Regions from separate parts of the Alicyclobacillus sp. CIJ1 genome, predicted to be linked through region 2. Evidence: predicted binding sites of a transcription regulator. Region 2 holds the regulator's gene; each other region holds the start of a gene.
The links. Region 2 encodes LexA, which represses DNA repair genes until DNA is damaged. Its sites were predicted from a motif close to CGAACATATGTTCG; they were not measured.
Positions count from the first base shown of each region.

Region 1 (5,693 bases), on a different contig from region 2:
GACGCCGATGGTGTCTCCGCGGCGAATGGAGGCAAACGTGGCCTCATCGTCCATGGGGATGCGATCATAGTCGACCGCGCGCGCCGTCCCGAGGCGGAGCGCCCCTTCCACGGCTGCCATGGTTCGGAGGGACAAGAGGTCGAGTTTCACGAGGCCCACGTCTTCCAGGAGCCGCTTGTCGTACGGCGTGATGAGCCACCCCGAGGCCGATGGCTGCAGGCTGGTGACCTTCATCAGCGGCTCCCCGCTCATGACGATGCCGCCGGTATGCGTCCCGAAGTGGCGAGGGAATCCCGCAATCTGGCGCGAGATGGCCAACATCCATCGAAATGCGCGCCGATAAGGCTGAAAATCTCGCAACTCGGGCACCCGTTCCAGCGCCTCTTCGATTTCATCGGCGTGCGTGGACCACGGGATCCGCTTGGCCAATGTATCCAGGAGCTCTTCGGGGATCCCGAACACGCGCCCCACCTCGCGTACGGCAGATCTCGCCCGAAATGTCTGATACGTCGCTACGCGAGCCACCCGGTCGCGCCCGTAGCGCCGGTACACGTAGTCGATGACTTCGTCCCGGCGATCGCTCGCAAAGTCGATGTCGATGTCCGGCCGCTCCGCTCGCTCGCGCGAGAGAAATCGCTCAAAGAGCAGATTTCGGTTCAGCGCGTCCACCTCCGTCAGATAGAGGCAGTACGCGACCACGGAGTCAGCCGCAGATCCGCGGCCCGCGCAGCGGATGCCGCGAGATCTCGCATATCGGACGATGTCCCAAACGACGAGAAAATAATCGGCATAGCCGAGATCGCGAATGATGGCGAGCTCGTGTTCCAGTCGCATTTGAAGTTCGGGACTCACCTTTCCGTATCGCTCCCGCGCCCCTTGCCACACGAGTTGTTGAAGAAGTTCCACCCCGCCTCGGCCCGACGCATCTCGGTATTCGGGAAACAGAGGCCCTTCCGCGGGAAATACGGGGGAGCACCGCTCGGCGATCTCGACCGTCCGCGCCATGGCTCGCGGATCTTGCGCGAACCTGCGCCTTGCTTCGGCCTCATCGTGCAAATACCCCAGGCGGTTAAACGGGCGCTCGGGATGAGGCGTCTGCAAATGGCACCCCACCCGAATGCAGGTGAGCACATCGTGCACCGCGACTTCCTCCGGGCTGGCGGCGCGAACATCGGTCGCCGCGACGGCGGGCACGCCCGTCGCCTCGGCGAGATGGAGCAAATCCCGCATGCGCCGCGCGCAGCCCGGGAGTCCGTCGGCCGTCCACTCGAGATAAAACCGGTCCCCGAACACATCCCGATATCGCTCCACGAACCTCTGGGCATCCCCGTATGCGCGCCGCGCCAAGGCCCGCTGGACGAACCCGCGCAGCCCTCCCGACAGGACGAGAAGCCCTTCGCTCCGCTCAAACAGATCCGCTTCCCGCAGCCTGGGATCCGCGCGATCCCGAGCCTCCACGTGCATGCGCGTGAGAAGCTCGCATAGGTGACGAAACCCCTTCGCATCTTCCGCCAGAACCACAAGCTGCGATCCGTCCTCCATCGTCAGTTCCGCGCCCGCGATAGGCTTCACACCGTACGCGGCGGCCAACCGATGAAACTCGGGCTGCCCCGCGATGGTATTGCGATCCGTCAAGGCCAGCGCGGGCATGCCCTGCGCGGCCGCCTGCGCGACCAGCGCCTCGATGCTGGAAGCCCCGTCGAGAAACGAATAGGGAGAATGACAGTGCAGATGGACAAACATCGCACGCCCTCCTCAATCCCAAACGCGATACACGCGCCAGACCCCATCCTCGCATTCCAAATCCATGCACGCGCCGACATCCGTCCACACGCGCACCATTCGCCGATCCCGCCCGGCTTTCCACCAGTCGCCCATCTCCCACCATTCATCGAGAACCCATAGAACCTGGTGTCTCTGGCCTTCGTATATGAACGAGCGCGGGAGATCCGCCTCCCATTGCAGCACGGCCAAGGGCCTGCGCACCAAGCGGCTCAACGCGCCATCTCAGCGAGAACCAGCGCCAGGCGTCGTTCGCGAAAATCCGCCGCCATGCCCCGCTGCAACTTCGACCACTTCGACATCCACGCATCCCACGCGTTCAACCGCTCGAGCCGGTTCGCCGAATCCCGCGCCTCGAGGGCGTCGAGCGCCTTCCCTTGCGCCAACAGACCCATCTGCACCGGGCGAAGCTCCGCCACCTCGGTCGCGCACAATTCGACGCCCCAAATTCGCCGCGCCCGATGGATCTCTTCCGGCCACGCCATCTGGGCCCATAAGGCGTCCGGCTGAGGAGTGGGCTTCGCAATCCGCTTTTCCCATCGAATCTCGCGCGCGTCGGTCCACAAAGCGATGGACAGGGTTTGAACGGCCAGCCCCAATCGCACGAGGCGGCTACAAAGGCTTTCCAGACATAGGCGAACTTGCATCTTCGCCTGTTCGAGCGGCACGCCTTCCGCGTCTCCGCGCCACGAGGCGCTCCACGCCTCAGGCGGGCGATCCGGCCGAAGCCCTCTGTTCTCCGTACCCTTCATCCGCCAGATCCGCGCCTGCTCTCCAAAGCGGGCACACAACATGTCCTCCGGGATTTCCGCCAGATCTTTCAGTCGGAAGACGCCCAGGGAGATGAGCTCAGCCTTGGCATCGTCGGGAATCCACCACGACGCCGCGATGGGCGCGCGCATCCAGACGGCCTCATCCTCCCTGTTCAGCAGATCCGGCGCCACGACCAGCGGTTCAGCGCCCAGTTTTCGGTACAGCGCCCCCGGCACCCGCTCCTGCCGGCTCCACGCGAGGAGCATACGAGCCTGCCACGGCGTCTTGGCCAGCGCGAGCACCACCCGCTGTTCCTCCGTCAATCCCCGGCGGATGTCGCGCGCCATCTGCCGGAGTTCCGCGAGGGGGACGCGCGGTCCGGAGAGCTCGATCCAAAACCGCCGCTCGTCCGGATGCGTTTCGACCCACGGCGTATGCGACCACAGCACTTGGCGCAAATGCCTCCAGGGTGTTGATTCGCCTGTAGCCGACTCCACGCGGCAGCCCGGGATGAGCGCCAGAGCTTCCCGTACCGGCATTCCCAGCCGCACCCCTGCCCGCGCTGCGGTGCGAGAGACATCGATGATCCTGCCATCTTCTTCGACCAAAAACGGGCCTTGGCCCTCGCCCAGCAGCCCTTCGCATTCGCCGTACAGACTGTACCGCATCCCACTCACCACCGAACAAATGTTCTATGCCCTCATTATACCCCGAGTCAAGCAGAAAGCAAACATATGTTCGCATTTTTGAACAAAAGAAAAGACCCGCCCTCATGGGCGAATCTCGCACCTCACGATGGGCCGTATCCTCCCCAGCGGGCGAACCGCCGCATCCTCGCACCATTCCTCGGGGCTCCACGCCCAAAGCCCCCCGCTCGCCTCAGAAACATCGGTGCGCCCTGACGCCCCCGCGGCACTCGCGAGCGCGGCCGTCTCCTCCTGAACGAGATCGAGCAACTGGTCCACTTCGATCCCGACCAGCCGAAACGCCGCAAGCGGGGTTGTGTCCGCTTCCCAGATGAATGCGAGGAGCACCGCCACGACGTGCGGACAAAGCGGATCCATCTCCTCGCAGGTGCAGGTGGCCAGCGCTCGCAACCGAGCCGCCGTCTCGCCCGTCGGCACCACCTCCACCTGATGCGCGGACAGAAAATCCAGAAACGACTCGTCCCACTCCCCCGCGTAATGCGCCGCGAGCCAATCGGGGCGCATCGCGAGCCAGCGCGCCACGTCTCGCGCGTGCCCCGCGTAATCCGCGAGCTTGGGCAGCCACACGTCGAAGGCGCGCCGCGTGCCGCCCCGCTCCACCACCGCCCGCCAGCCAGCGCCGTCCCACGCTCTCGAGCGCACCGCTCCCGACATCGCCAGGCGCGTGGCGGCGCGAAGGTGAGACGGATCCACCTCGGCCAGCACGAGCTCCCAGCGCGACGCGTACGGACCGCGCTTCACGGCTCATCCTCCTCCATCACGCCGACCGGGTTCAACGCAAACAACTGATACAGCGCCTCGTCGTCGAGTTCCGTCACCCAGTCCTCCGACACGCGGCTCACCACGTCGGACAGCGCCCGCTTCGCCCGCAGCATCTCGTCAATTCGCTCCTCCAGTGTGCCGGCGCAGATCATCTTGTGCACCTCCACGCCCCGCGACTGGCCGATCCGGTACGCGCGGTCCGTCGCCTGATCTTCCACCGCCGGATTCCACCATCGATCGTAGTGAAACACGTGATTGGCCCGCGTGAGATTCAGCCCCACGCCCCCTGCTCGCAGCGATAGGACGAGCACAGGCGACGCCATTCGCTTGGTCTGATACTGCTCGACGATCTCGCCCCGAGCCTTGGCGGACATGCCGCCGTGCAGGAAAGGCGGCCGAAATCCGAGCTCATCCTCCACCGCTGCGCACAACATCTCGCCCATCTCTCGAAACTGCGTGAAGATAAGCGCGGCCTCCCCGCCGTCCACGACCACGCGCAGGAGATCCAACAGGCTCCGCAGTTTCCCACTCCGCTTGGCAGATGGCCGCCCGCCCGAGATGAGCGCCGGGTGATCGCACACCTGCTTGAGCCGGAGCAACGTGGTCAGAATCGCGCCTCTTCGCGCGATGCCGCTCGGACCACGCGCGATCTGCGCGAACATCTGATCCACCAATGCCTGATACATCGCGGCCTGCTCGGCCGTCAGGAGCGCGCGTTCCTCCACTTCCCACTTCTCCGGGAGCTCCGGCGCAATCGCCGGATCGCTCTTTCGGCGGCGCAGAAGCACCGGACGAAGCAGCAGCTGCAACTGGCGCATGCGCACGCCGCTCAAATCCCGCCCTTCCGCGATGGAACCGAATGTCGTCCGAAACCAGCGCAGCGATCCCAGGTAGCCAGGATTTAAAAAATCCATGAGCGACCACAGCTCATCGAGCCGATTTTCCACAGGCGTGCCCGTGAGCGCGACGCGGTGACGACTCGTCAACGCCCGAAGCGCTCGCGCCTGCTGCGTCGAGGCGTTTTTCACCACCTGCGCCTCGTCGATGGTGACGCAGTCGAACGCCCGCCGGCGGAACACCTCGCCGTCCCGAAGAAGCGTCCCGTACGTGGTGATGACGAGATCGACAGGGTCCGCAAAGGCACGGTCGAGATTCCGGGCGGGCCCGTGATGCACGTACACCGAGAGATCAGGGGCAAACCGTTCAATCTCCGCCTTCCAGTTCGCGACCAGCGAAGTCGGGCAGACGAGGAGATGAGGTCCCGACGCCTCGCCCCGCTCCTTGACCCGAAGCCAGTACGCGATCATCTGCACCGTCTTGCCGAGGCCCATGTCGTCCGCCAGGCAACCGCCGATGCCGAGCTTTCTCAGATGGATGAGCCACGCGTAACCCTGCTCCTGATAGTGACGCAAGGCTCCTCGAAGCGAAGCTGGCGGCGGTTCCGGCTCCGCGTCTCGGCCGAGCGCCCACACGTCCATCCACTGTACGGCGCGCGGCGCCTCCTGGTCCACCTCCATCTTCCCTGGCCCGTCGTGTGCAGTCAGGGCATGCGCGCGCATCCACTCGAGGGGACCCACCGCTTCACCGCGCTCCGGCAGCGCCTCGACCTGGCGCAGCAGATCGGCCAGCGGCACGAGGCGCCAGACCCCATCCACCTGCACGAGCGGCGTTTGCCTTTCCACCATCCTT
Region 1 is NZ_BAAJPH010000143.1:202,081-207,773, reverse strand. It holds gene AC27E8_RS14050 (DNA polymerase III subunit alpha) at 1-1,743, opposite strand, end outside; gene AC27E8_RS14045 (DUF6504 family protein) at 1,756-1,968, opposite strand; gene AC27E8_RS14040 (Y-family DNA polymerase) at 1,995-3,203, opposite strand; gene AC27E8_RS14035 (SWIM zinc finger family protein) at 3,306-3,983, opposite strand; gene AC27E8_RS14030 (DEAD/DEAH box helicase) at 3,980-5,693, opposite strand, start outside.
Region 1: AC27E8_RS14040 (Y-family DNA polymerase) is a predicted target of LexA. The motif match lies at 3,263-3,276, and genes of this name have one in related genera.

Region 2 (5,693 bases):
CTTGAAACGTGCGGAACATCATGTTGAACTGCCGGACGTTCGTAAAATCGCGAGCTCCGCAGTTAGGGCAAGCGATTTGAAGTTCCTCAATCAGACGCTCCATTTCGGCAAACGGCAGGCCGTCCACCACCAACGACTTCCCCTGCGCCTCTGCAGCCTCTTCAATGAGTTTATCCGCCCGGAAGCGTGCCTTGCACTGACGGCAGTCCACCATCGGGTCGTGGAAGTTTGCCACGTGTCCAGACGCCACCCACACCTGCTTATTCATGAGGATGGCCGAATCCAGACCGACATTCAACGGATTTTGCTCGATGAAAAACCGCCACCAGGCGCGCTTCAAATTGTGTTTGACCTGGGCGCCGAGCGGCCCATAATCCCACGTGTTGGCCAATCCGCCGTAAATCTCGGAACCAGGGAAAATAAAGCCTCGCCGCTTTGCGAGCGACACCAACGTGTCCATTGTGACCTGCATCGACTGTTCCTCCTGCTCGTCCTCAATATGGCTATGATAGCCGAGGCCGGCGCGTATGCGCAACGGAGCGCGTCCGCTGTGCCTATTTTGGCAGGGTGTTGTGTATAATGAAACTCCGACTGGTCTCATACCGGCGCGAGCGGTCGCAGCATGGGGGGAGAGTTCGTGAAAACCAAGCAACGCGTCAAAATGGTGTTTCTCGACATCGATGGCACGCTGTTTGTAAACGGCCGGATCGTGCCCAAAAGCGCCGCGGCGGTCGCCAAACTCATTGAAAACCACATTCCGGTCGCCGTGTGCACGGGTCGGAGCGTCATTCATGCGCAGCACGTGCAGGCCTCGCTCGGGATCCCATACGGCATCTATTTTAACGGCGGTTTGGTAAAGGCCGGAGATCGAGAAATCTTTGCTCTGCCTTTCTCGCGCGAAGTGGTTCGCGGCATCCTACAAGCGGCGGAGCGCCGCGGCATTCAGACCATCATTCACACGCACGATCACGCCTTCAGCCTGCGGCCTATTCCACCGCAATATCTTCCAGTCCTCGCGTCCTACGACTTCCCGCCCATCGCCTGCGAGCCGAGGATGGCCGATCGGCTGGACGAGATCGGCGTCTTTCAGCTGAACGCATTCATGACCGCCGAGTGGGACGACGTGTTCGAGCGCGAGTTCCCCGAATGCTACGTATACCGCTGGCATGAACAGGCCGTCGACTTCCAGCGACGCAAGTCCGACAAGTCCATCGGCGCGATGCACCTCCTCTCGTATCTGGGCATCGCACCTGAGGACGCCGTGCACATCGGAGACGGCGGGAACGACATCGGCATGTTCCGCACCATGGGGTACTCCTTCGCCATGGGCAACGCGAATGACGAGGTCAAGCGCGCGGCCAAACGCGTCACGTCAAGCGCCGACGAGGGCGGCGTAGCGGACGCTTTGGCCGAACTTGGGCTCATCTGAGATCCCCCTATCCGAACACGTGTTTGCACCTTCCCGCGCGACGTGGTAGAATGGGTGCGAAGGGAGTGGGAACGGTGAGCGGTCTCACGGCTCGTCAACGCGCAATTCTCGAGTTTATCCGAAAAAACATCCGCGAAAAAGGATACCCGCCATCGGTGCGAGAGATTGGGGAAGCGGTCGGGTTGGCGTCCAGCTCGACGGTTCACGGGCATCTCGAACGACTGCAGCAGAAGGGTTATCTGCGTCGAGATCCGACCAAACCGAGAGCTCTGGAACTCCTTGTGGACGACGAGGAACCGGGGGATGTCGTGCTCGCTCCCATCGTCGGTCGCGTCACGGCAGGACTTCCCATCTCGGCGCTGGAAGACATCGAAGGATACTTGCCTTTGCCCCGCGACGTGGCGAAAGGCGATGAGGTCTTCGCGCTGCGCGTGATCGGTGAGAGCATGGTGAATGCGGGCATTCTGGATGGAGATCTCGCCATTGTTCGGCGGCAGACGTCGGCCGATAACGGCGACATCGTCGTGGCCATGACTGATGAAGACGAGGCCACCATCAAGCGGTTTTACCGGGAGGATGGCCGTGTGCGCCTCCAACCAGAAAACGACGCGATGTCTCCCTTGTACTTTCCGAACGTAACCATCCTGGGCAAGGTCATCGGGATCTTTCGGCAGATCCGATAGAAAGAAAAACATGCGGCGCAAGCCTCTTTTGCTTCGCCGCATCTTCAGAGCACCTCTACAAGACCAGGCATCGAGATACGTCAGGCGGTCACAGAGAGCGTCCTCGCTCCGACTGGAGCCAGTCGCTTTGGATCTTCTCCATCGTCTTCTTGCTCGTCTCCGGCACGACCCGCTGCATGAAGACGGCCATGGCGATGCAGAAGAGCGCGAAGATCCAAAACGTCCACGTCCCGCCAATCGCCTGCAACAAAATCGGGAAAAACTGTGCCACGAGATACGTGGCGAACCACAGCGCAAAGGATGCGATAGCCATCGCGCGGCCGCGGATAGCGGTCGGATAGATCTCGGACAACACAATCCACACGCCGCCGCCCCAGGAAAGCTCATACGCAATCGTGTGCGCAAACACGAGCGCGAGAACCAGCCACGTGATCATGTGCGGCAGCGAAAAGGCGATGCCGAGGACGACGAGGAAGAGCGCCATGAGCATCCCGTTCCACACAAGCAACCGCTTTCTTCCGACGCGATCGACGATGAGCATGAGCACAATGACGAAGATGACCTTGATGGCGCCAATCCAAACGGTGTCGTAGAACGACGCGTTGGTGCCTGCGCCGGCCGCCTTGAAGATCATCGGGGCGTAATAGCCCACCGCGTTGGTGCCCGTGAACTGCTGAAAAATCGCGAGCACAATGCCGATGCCGAGCGCCTTTCGAATGCCCGGGCGCGACAGTTCCTGTAACAACGAATCCGGCACAACTTCGAGCGATTTGCGAATCTCCTCGGCGTCCCACCGCGCGCGCTCGGGACCGCTCACGCGTTCCAGAATCGAGATGGCTTGCGCTTCGCGTCCCCGTTTCATCAGATACCTTGGACTCTCCGGCACAAAGAACAGCAGCGCGAAGAAGATGACAGCCGGGATGACGCCCATGGCAAACATCCAGCGCCAGCCTGTCGTCTGGTTCCAGGCCGTGGTATGCGAACTCACGATGGCCGCGTTCACAAAGTAGACGATAAAAATCCCGGACACAATCGCCAACTGGTTCGACCCGACTAATCGCCCGCGGATCCGCGGTGGTGCGATTTCGGCAATGTAGAGCGGTGACAACAGCGATGCCAGCCCGATGCCGACGCCCCCGATGAACCGCCCGGCCACCAACACGCCTACGCTCGGCGCGAAGGCCGAGATCAGGCTCGATGCGATGAAGATCACGCCCGCGACCGACAGCGCTTTCTTCCTCCCAAACGAGTCGCCGAGGAAGCCCGCAATCAGCACGCCGAGCATGGCGCCGAGATCGATGCTGCTCGAGACGAGGCCGGTGGTCGCGGCGCTCATATGAAACTCCGACTTCAAAAACTCGTTCGCCCCTGCGATCACGCCCGTGTCATACCCGAAGAGGAGCCCGCCAAGCGATGCAATCACGACGACCGTCACGACATAGCCCAGATTCGGCCGATACTCAGCCTGAGCCAATTCTGCCTGCATCAAGATTCAGTCACCTCCTAGGTGCGCACTTTGCCGGAATCCCTTTGTCCTGTCCTTTGCCAGTGGACGCCTTCGGTTCGTCCTCGAATCGCCCGACGCCGGTCTCACCCCCTTTCAGCCATGAGCGTGTCACAAAGACGCCACCGCCTGGACTGGCCCCACTCGCAATGCAAGGTCTACGAAACGGGTCCATCCGTCGAGCACGCCCGGCACCTGGGTCAGGTCCGCGGACCACAACTCGGTGTCCGAAAGAATGGCGCGCGCTGAGGCCTCGACGTCGTCTTGCCACAACCCCTTAAGCCGGGGCCCAGCCGGATCCGGCTCAGTTGCGTGTTCCATGCCTGGCCGATACGCCAGGCACACCGCCGCGATGGCCGCCGTGAGCCTCTTGGCGTCTCCGAACCGCTCCACCGCGTCCAGGAGCGTCGGCACGAGACGGATTCTTGCCTTCGAGATGGCGTTTGTGGCAATCGAACGCAATTTGTGCTCCAGATACGGATTCTGAAACCGCTCGAGCACATTACGCGCGAAATCGCGCAACCTCTCCGGACGAGTCACATGGGACTCGGTGGCCGGCACGATTTCGTCCTGCACGAGCTGGTGAACGAACCGCGAGAGCGTCGGGTGCTCCATCACCCCAAGCACCGTTTCGAGGCCCGCCATGAGACCCAGGTTTGCGAGCGCCGTGTGTGTGCCGTTCAGGGCACGAAGCTTCTGCAACCGAAAGTCGCGGATGTCGTCCGCGTAGTGGACGCAAAGTCCTACGTCCTCGAACGGCCACAGCGCCTTCAGCCGCTCGCTGCCGCGGATGGCAAACAGGTAGTACGGCTCAACCGTCACCGCCAGCGCGTCTTCGTAGGGAAGCGGTGGATCGCCAGCGTAAGGGGTCACGATGCGATCGACGAGGGTGTCGCAGAATTCGACGCGCTCGTGCAACCAGCGCATAAAGTCGGCCCCGAGCCGCCAATCCGCCGCATGGCGCTCCACAATGGACCGCAACTGCTGACCGTTGTCGTCGATGAGCTCGCACGGGACGACGATCATCCGGCCTGTTTCTTGCCAGCCAAGCGCGAGATACCGCTCGTGCAGGTACTGCGTCAGCTTCGCCGGATACGTCCCAGGCGGAGCATCCGAGGTCGGTCTCGGCATCGCTTCGTACCGCACGCCCAATTCGGTGGTGTTCGACACGGCGATCTCGACGAGCGGATCGCGCGCGAATCGCAAGATCTGCGCCCACTCCCGTGTCGAATCCAAGGCGCGAGCTACCGACGTGACAAGCTCCACGTTTTCCACGGGCCTGCCGTCCTGCAGGCCGCGCACGAGCACCGTGTACAGGCCATCTTGTTCCTGAAACTGGTGAATGTGATGAGCGCCGCTCGGCCGAGGGTTCACCACGGCGATACGCCCTTGAAACGTACCGGACTCATTCAAGCGGTGCACAAGCCAATCGACGAAGCCTCGCAGAAAAATGCCTTCGCCGATTTGAATGACCCGGATAGGCATGGTTCGCGCGCGCTCGAAGCTCGCGCGAGTTTCCCCGTCCAATGCGCCTGCGTGTAACCGCATCGTCTCGTCTCCCCACGGAAATGTCCGACATTCAACCCCACGAGCGCTCGCGGATCCAGGCATGAGCCGGATCGTCGTGCGGAATCATCACGCGATTCACGGGGCCCGCCATGAGCCACAGGTAGTACAATTGATAGCCGCCCGCAGCGCAGACCGGGTGATACCCACGCGGGATCATGAACGCGTCGCCGTGTCGAACGCGGTAGGTCTCGTCGATAGAGTCATCCGAGGTGTAGATGGATTGAAGCCCAAAGCCGTGAGGCGGATCGAGCTGATAGAAATAGATTTCCTCCATGAGCGCCTCAACGCCCGGGATGTACTCGTCGTGTTTATGGGGCGGGTAACTCGACCAGTTGCCTGGCGGATTGAACGTCTCGCCGACGATGATCCGGTGAACGCGGCCTTCCGCCTGCTGGACCACGATATCGTGAACCTTGCGTTCGAAGTTGGCCTGCCCCACGGTCTTCACCTGGACTTCGTCGGGCGTGACGACAAACGGCTCGTGGACTTCCTCCGCAACCGCCTGGCA
Region 2 is NZ_BAAJPH010000102.1:21,971-27,663, reverse strand. It holds gene AC27E8_RS06920 (glycine--tRNA ligase) at 1-472, opposite strand, end outside; gene AC27E8_RS06915 (Cof-type HAD-IIB family hydrolase) at 638-1,429, shown strand; gene lexA (transcriptional repressor LexA) at 1,504-2,112, shown strand; gene AC27E8_RS06905 (sugar porter family MFS transporter) at 2,201-3,598, opposite strand; gene AC27E8_RS06900 (tagaturonate reductase) at 3,728-5,164, opposite strand; gene iolB (5-deoxy-glucuronate isomerase) at 5,196-5,693, opposite strand, start outside.

Region 3 (5,693 bases), on a different contig from region 2:
CGCGGCGGCGGGGATGCTCGGCGCGCAGCTCGAGGCGCACGCGCCAGACGCGTTTTACGCGCTGTGCCGCGAGAGCCGCGCGATGTACCTGGAGTTTGCAGCGGCGCTCCTTGAGGAGACCGGCATTGATGTCGAGTGGGTGGAGAATGGAATTGTGCAGCTCGCGCGCTCCGAGGGCGCGGCCACGCAACTGAAGGAGCGGATGAACTGGCAGCGCGCGGCTGGCGATGAGGCCGTTTGGCTGGAACCCGGGGAGGTGCGCGAGCTCGAGCGCGGCGTGGCGGGCGATGTGCTCGGCGCCCTCTACCTGCCGCGCGACGGGAACGTGCACGCGCCGAGGCTCAGCGCGGCGCTGCGGGCGTGTGTGGCCAGCGCGTGCGACGTCTACGAGGGCGAGGAGGTGCTGCGCGTCGAGCGCGATGGTGAGCGCTGGCGCGTCCGGGGCGCGCGAGAGGTGTACGCGGCGGATTGTGTCGTCGTTGCGGCGGGCGCGTGGGCCTCTCCTCTGCTTCGCGCGCTCGGGGTTCCGCTCGAGGTGCGCCCGGTGAAGGGGCAGATGCTCGCCGTCCGCCCTCCGCGCGGCGCTGGGCTGCGCCGCACCGTCTACGACGCCGGAACGTACTTGGTGCCCAAGCGGGATGGCACAGTCGTGATCGGCGCGACGGAAGAGCCGGACGCCGGTTACGACAAGCGCAACACCGTGGATGGCCTCGCTGCACTCGCGGCAAGGGCGCTCGACGCGGTGCCCGGCCTTCGCGGCGGCGAGTGGCTGCGCGCCTGGAGCGGGCTTCGCCCGCGCCTCGCGGGAGAATCGGCCGATCCGGTCATCGGGCCGTGGCCCAGCGCGGAGGGGCTCATTCTCGCCGTGGGCCACTTTCGCAACGGCGTGTTGCTCGCGCCCATCACGGGCCGCATCGTGGCGAGCGCTGCGCTCGGCCGCGCGCCCGAGGATCTGTGGTTGCCGTTTTGGCCGCCAACGCGCTTCTCGGTCTTTGGAGGTGAGGTGCGTGCGGATACGATTGAACGGTAAGGACGTCTCCCTTCCGGACGGCATGACGCTGCGCGATCTCGTCCGTCACTACGATCTCGACGGCGAGCCGGTTGCCATCGAGCGGAACGGCCAGATTGTGGACCGGCAGGCGTTCGAAGCCGAAGTGATTCAGGAGGGCGACGTCATCGAGATGGTGCGATTTGTCGGCGGCGGTTGAGGGGATTTGGGCCGCTTCGCAGACGGGTCGCCCTGTCGCAGACATCCATACGATGGGAGGAGCATGTTTCCCGTGGAACCTTTGGTGATTGCAGGTCGCTCGTTCAACTCCCGGCTCATGGTGGGCACGGGCAAGTACGAATCTCTCGAGGTCATGCGCGAAGCGCTCGACGCTTCGGGCGCCGAGATCGTCACGGTCGCGGTGCGCCGGGTGAATCTCGATGCGCGCGAGACGTCCATCCTGTCCTACATCGATCTCGAGCGCTACACCCTGTTGCCCAACACGGCGGGATGCCACACGGCGGAAGAGGCCGTCCGCACGGCGCGGTTGGCGCGCGCCGCGGGGCTGTCGAACTGGGTGAAGCTCGAGGTCATCTCGGACGACGGCACCCTGCTTCCGGATCCCATCGCGACCGTGGAGGCCGCCGAGACCCTCGTCAAAGAGGGATTCGTCGTGCTTCCCTACACCACGGACGATCACGTCGTGGCCCGGAGGCTTTTGGAGGTGGGCTGCGCGGCCGTGATGCCGTACGGGTCCGCCATCGGCACGGGGCGCGGTCTCGAAGCGGTGGAGCGGATTGCGCGCATCGTCGACGAGATCCGCGGGCGCGTGCCCGTGGTGGTGGACGCGGGCATCGGCGCGCCGTCCGACGCCGCGCTCGCGATGGAGACCGGTGCGGACGCCGTGCTCGTCAACACCGCCATCGCCCGGGCGGGCGATCCGGTCGCGATGGCGCGGGCGATGCGGCTGGCGGTCGAGGCTGGCTATCTCGCGCGGCGCGCCGGTCGGATCCCGAAATCGAGCGTGCCATCGCCTTCGAGCCCAGAGGCGGGCGTCGTTGGCCGGAGTTGAAAGGAAGGCCGCGCCATGACGGATTTCGACTTCAAGGACCGATACTCGCGCCAGATTCGCTTTCGGCCCATCGGCGAGGCGGGACAGGCGCGCATCTCGCAAGTTCGCGTGGCCGTGGTGGGGCTCGGCGCACTCGGGACCGCGAGCGCCGCGCAGCTCGCGCGCGCCGGCGTGGGCTATCTGCGCCTCATCGACCGGGACGTCGTCGAGCCGTCGAATCTGCAGCGCCAGTTGCTGTACACCGAGGAGGACGCCCGGAACGCCACGCCGAAGGCCATTGCGGCGCGCAACGCGCTTGCGGCCGCCAACAGCGGCATCGCCATCGAAGCCGTGGTGGACGATCTCGACGCCTCGAACGCGGAGCACCTGCTCGCCGACGTGGACGTCGTGATCGACGGAAGCGACAACTTCGAGGTCCGATATTTGGTGAACGAAGTCGCGGTCAAGCACAACATCCCGTGGGCCTACGCGGGCGCGGTGGAGGCGCACGGCACGAGCGCGTTTCTGCGCCCCGGCCGGACGCCGTGCCTCGTGTGTCTGCTGGGCTACGGCGCCCGCGTGGGACACGACACGTGCGACACCGTCGGCGTCATCTCGCCCATTGTGCAGTGGATGGCGTCGTACCAGGTGGCGGAGGTGCTGAAGTACCTCGCGGGCCGCGAGGACGCCCTGTCGAACGCCATCCTCCAGGCCGACGTCTGGCATACCGACGTGCGCCTCATCCGCATGGGCGGGCCGAAGCGAGACTGCCCGTGTTGCGGGCGACGCGACTTTGTGGCCCTCCGCGCTGGCCGCCGGGCGCTTTCCATCACCTTCTGCGGCCGCCAGACGATTCAGGTGCGGCCTCAGGAGGACGTGGCGCTCTCGCTGTCAGCGCTCGCCGAGCGCCTGCGGCCGCTTGGCACTGTGCGCGCGAATGACGCTCTGCTCCGATTCGAGACAGAAGGCATCGCGCTCACCGTGTTTCCCAACGGCCGGGCGCTGGTGCACGGTACGGACGATCCCGCCCGCGCCCGTTCGCTTTACGCGCAGTACATCGGCATGTGATACCTAAAGCGGCAGCGTCAACTGAATGTAGTGGGAACCGGGCGCGGTATTCCCTGGTTCCGCGCGCGCAAGTCTTGCCGTCTGCGCGGCCGGCTCGGCGTCCTGCGAGTCCGCGGGCGTCTGCCGCGGCGCAAGACCCGCCATTCGCCTGGCGAGGGTTTCAACCGCGTACAACCGCTCGGCGTACGCGCGCGATGGATAGGCGCGGCCCGCGTACAGCCGTTCGTATCGGGGAACCATCGCCGGGTACGCGCGCTTGAGGACGGAGAAGAACCACGGCTTGACCTCGGGTGCCAGCCGCAGAGGAGACACCATGGCATCCGTAGCGCCTGCCGCCCGGGCGGCCTGCATCACCGCGGCGATGGAGTGGGCGTCGTCCGTCAGGTAGGGGAGCACGGGTGCGACGAAGACACGCACGGGAATTCCGGCCTGCGCGAGCTTCGCCATCGCGCGCAGCCGGACGGCGGGCGGTGGCGTGGCTGGCTCGAATGCGCGCCAGATCTCGGCATCCAGCGTGTGCAGGCTCACGTGCACGCCCTCCAGCCTGGCGCTCCGCAGAAGGTCGATGTCTCGCAGCACGAGTGGCGATCTCGTCGTGATGCTGAACCGGACGCCGTACCGGATGAGGATCTCGAGGCACTGGCGCGTGATGTGGAAGCGCGCTTCGGCTGACTGATACGGGTCCGTCGCCGTGCCGACGGCCACCGTGCCGAGCGAGGCAGCCATCCGCTCGAGGTCTCCGCCTGCTCGCGCCAGCCGCGCTTCGAGTTCGGCCTCGAGAACGGCCGGCAGATCTCGCTTCACGTGGATGCGCGAGCGAAACGTGTCGTCCGCGCTGTACCCGAGATACTCGTGCGTGCCTCGCGCATAGCAGAAGGCGCAACCGTGTCCGCAGCCTCGATACGGATTCAGCGACCATGTAAAGGGCATGTTCGAGGCTCGGACCCGGTTCAGCGCCCGTTTCACCTCGAGATGAAGAAACTTCGGCGCCTCCACCCTGGCACTCCCCCTAGGCTCGACCTGCACAAAACCGAACATATGTTCTGATCCCAGTATACCCCCGCTCCCCCCGTTTCGCAAGTCCCGCGCAATTTCCAGGTGAAACGCCACGCTGTGTGTGCTACTGTATATACAGTTGATTAGACAGATGCCGTGCGCCTGGCTAGGTGGCGAGGCGCGCAGGAGGAGGCGTGAGGGCGATGTGGCTCGACGTGGTGACGCGCGATCTCGTCCGCCTTGCGCTCGCGGAAGACCTGGGCCGTGGCGATCTCACGACCGAAGCGGTCATCCCAGCCGATGCGACAGCGCGCGCGAGCGTGTGGATCAAAGAGCCGTCCAGGGTGTGCGGCACGGACGTGGCCGCGTGGGTGTTTCATGAGGTGGATCCGACTCTCCGGGTCACAGTGGCGTGCGCGGACGGGATCGATCTCGACGGACCTCAAATCGTGATGCGGGTGGAGGGTGCGGCGCGGTCCATCCTCGGCGCGGAGCGCACGGCGCTCAATTTTCTGTCCCGCTTGACGGGCATCGCCACCGCTGCGCGCGACGCCGTCCGCGAGATCGCGGGAACGAGGGCGCGCATCCTGGACACGCGGAAGACCACGCCCGGATGGCGGGCGCTGGAAAAGTACGCGGTCCGCGTTGGAGGCGCCTGGAATCACAGGTTTGCGCTCGACGACATGGTGCTCATCAAGGACAACCACATCGCCATCGCGGGCGGCGTCCGCGAGGCCGTGTTGCGCGCCAAGGCGCGGGCTGGGTTTGCCCACAAGGTCGAGGTGGAGGTCGAATCCCTGGATCAGCTGGAGGAGGCCATTGCGGCGGGGGCCGACGTCGTGCTCCTCGACAACATGGACCTCGAGATCATGCGCGAGGCGGTGCGGCGCACCGGGGGCCGCGTGCCGCTGGAGGCTTCTGGCAACATGCGCCCGGGGCGGCTGAGGGCTGTGGCGGAGACGGGCGTCGACTTCATCTCCATGAGCCACATCACCATGCGCGCCCAGGCCGTGGACGTGGGGCTCGATATCGACGTGGAACTCGCGTAAAGGGGGCTTGTCGACATGGAAGCGGCAGGCGTCGTGATCGTCGGAGCCGGGATCGCAGGGCTCACCGCCGCGCTCGCCGCGGCCGAGGCCGAGGACGTGTGCGTCATCGCTGGGGACGGGCCGCGCGCGTCGAGTTCAGCGCGGGCGCAGGGGGGGCTTGCGGCCGCGCTCAGCGAGGGTGACGAACCGGCACTGCACGCTGCAGACACGCTGCGCGCGGGTGCCGGGCTATGCGACGCTCAGCGGGTGCGCGAATTGACCGACGAAGCGCCGGGTGTCGTCGCGTGGCTCGCACAGCTCGGGGTTCCGTTCGATCGCGACTCGTCCGGGCGGTTCGCCCTGGGCCGGGAAGGCGGCCACACGAGAGGGCGCATCGTCCACGCGGGCGGAGACGCCACCGGGCACTTCATCACCGAAGCGCTTTGGCAGGCGGCCGCGCGCCATCCGCGGATCGAAATCCGTCGGGAGCACTGCGTGGGCCTTGCGCAGGACGCGACGGGGCGGGCCGTCGGCGTGTGGACCTGGGACGGGGCTCGTCAAC
Region 3 is NZ_BAAJPH010000067.1:98,156-103,848, forward strand. It holds gene thiO (glycine oxidase ThiO) at 1-1,030, shown strand, start outside; gene thiS (sulfur carrier protein ThiS) at 1,008-1,208, shown strand; gene AC27E8_RS03920 (thiazole synthase) at 1,272-2,060, shown strand; gene AC27E8_RS03925 (ThiF family adenylyltransferase) at 2,076-3,107, shown strand; gene AC27E8_RS03930 (SPL family radical SAM protein) at 3,111-4,103, opposite strand; gene nadC (carboxylating nicotinate-nucleotide diphosphorylase) at 4,307-5,152, shown strand; gene nadB (L-aspartate oxidase) at 5,168-5,693, shown strand, end outside.
Region 3: AC27E8_RS03930 (SPL family radical SAM protein) is a predicted target of LexA. The motif match lies at 4,139-4,152, and genes of this name have one in related genera.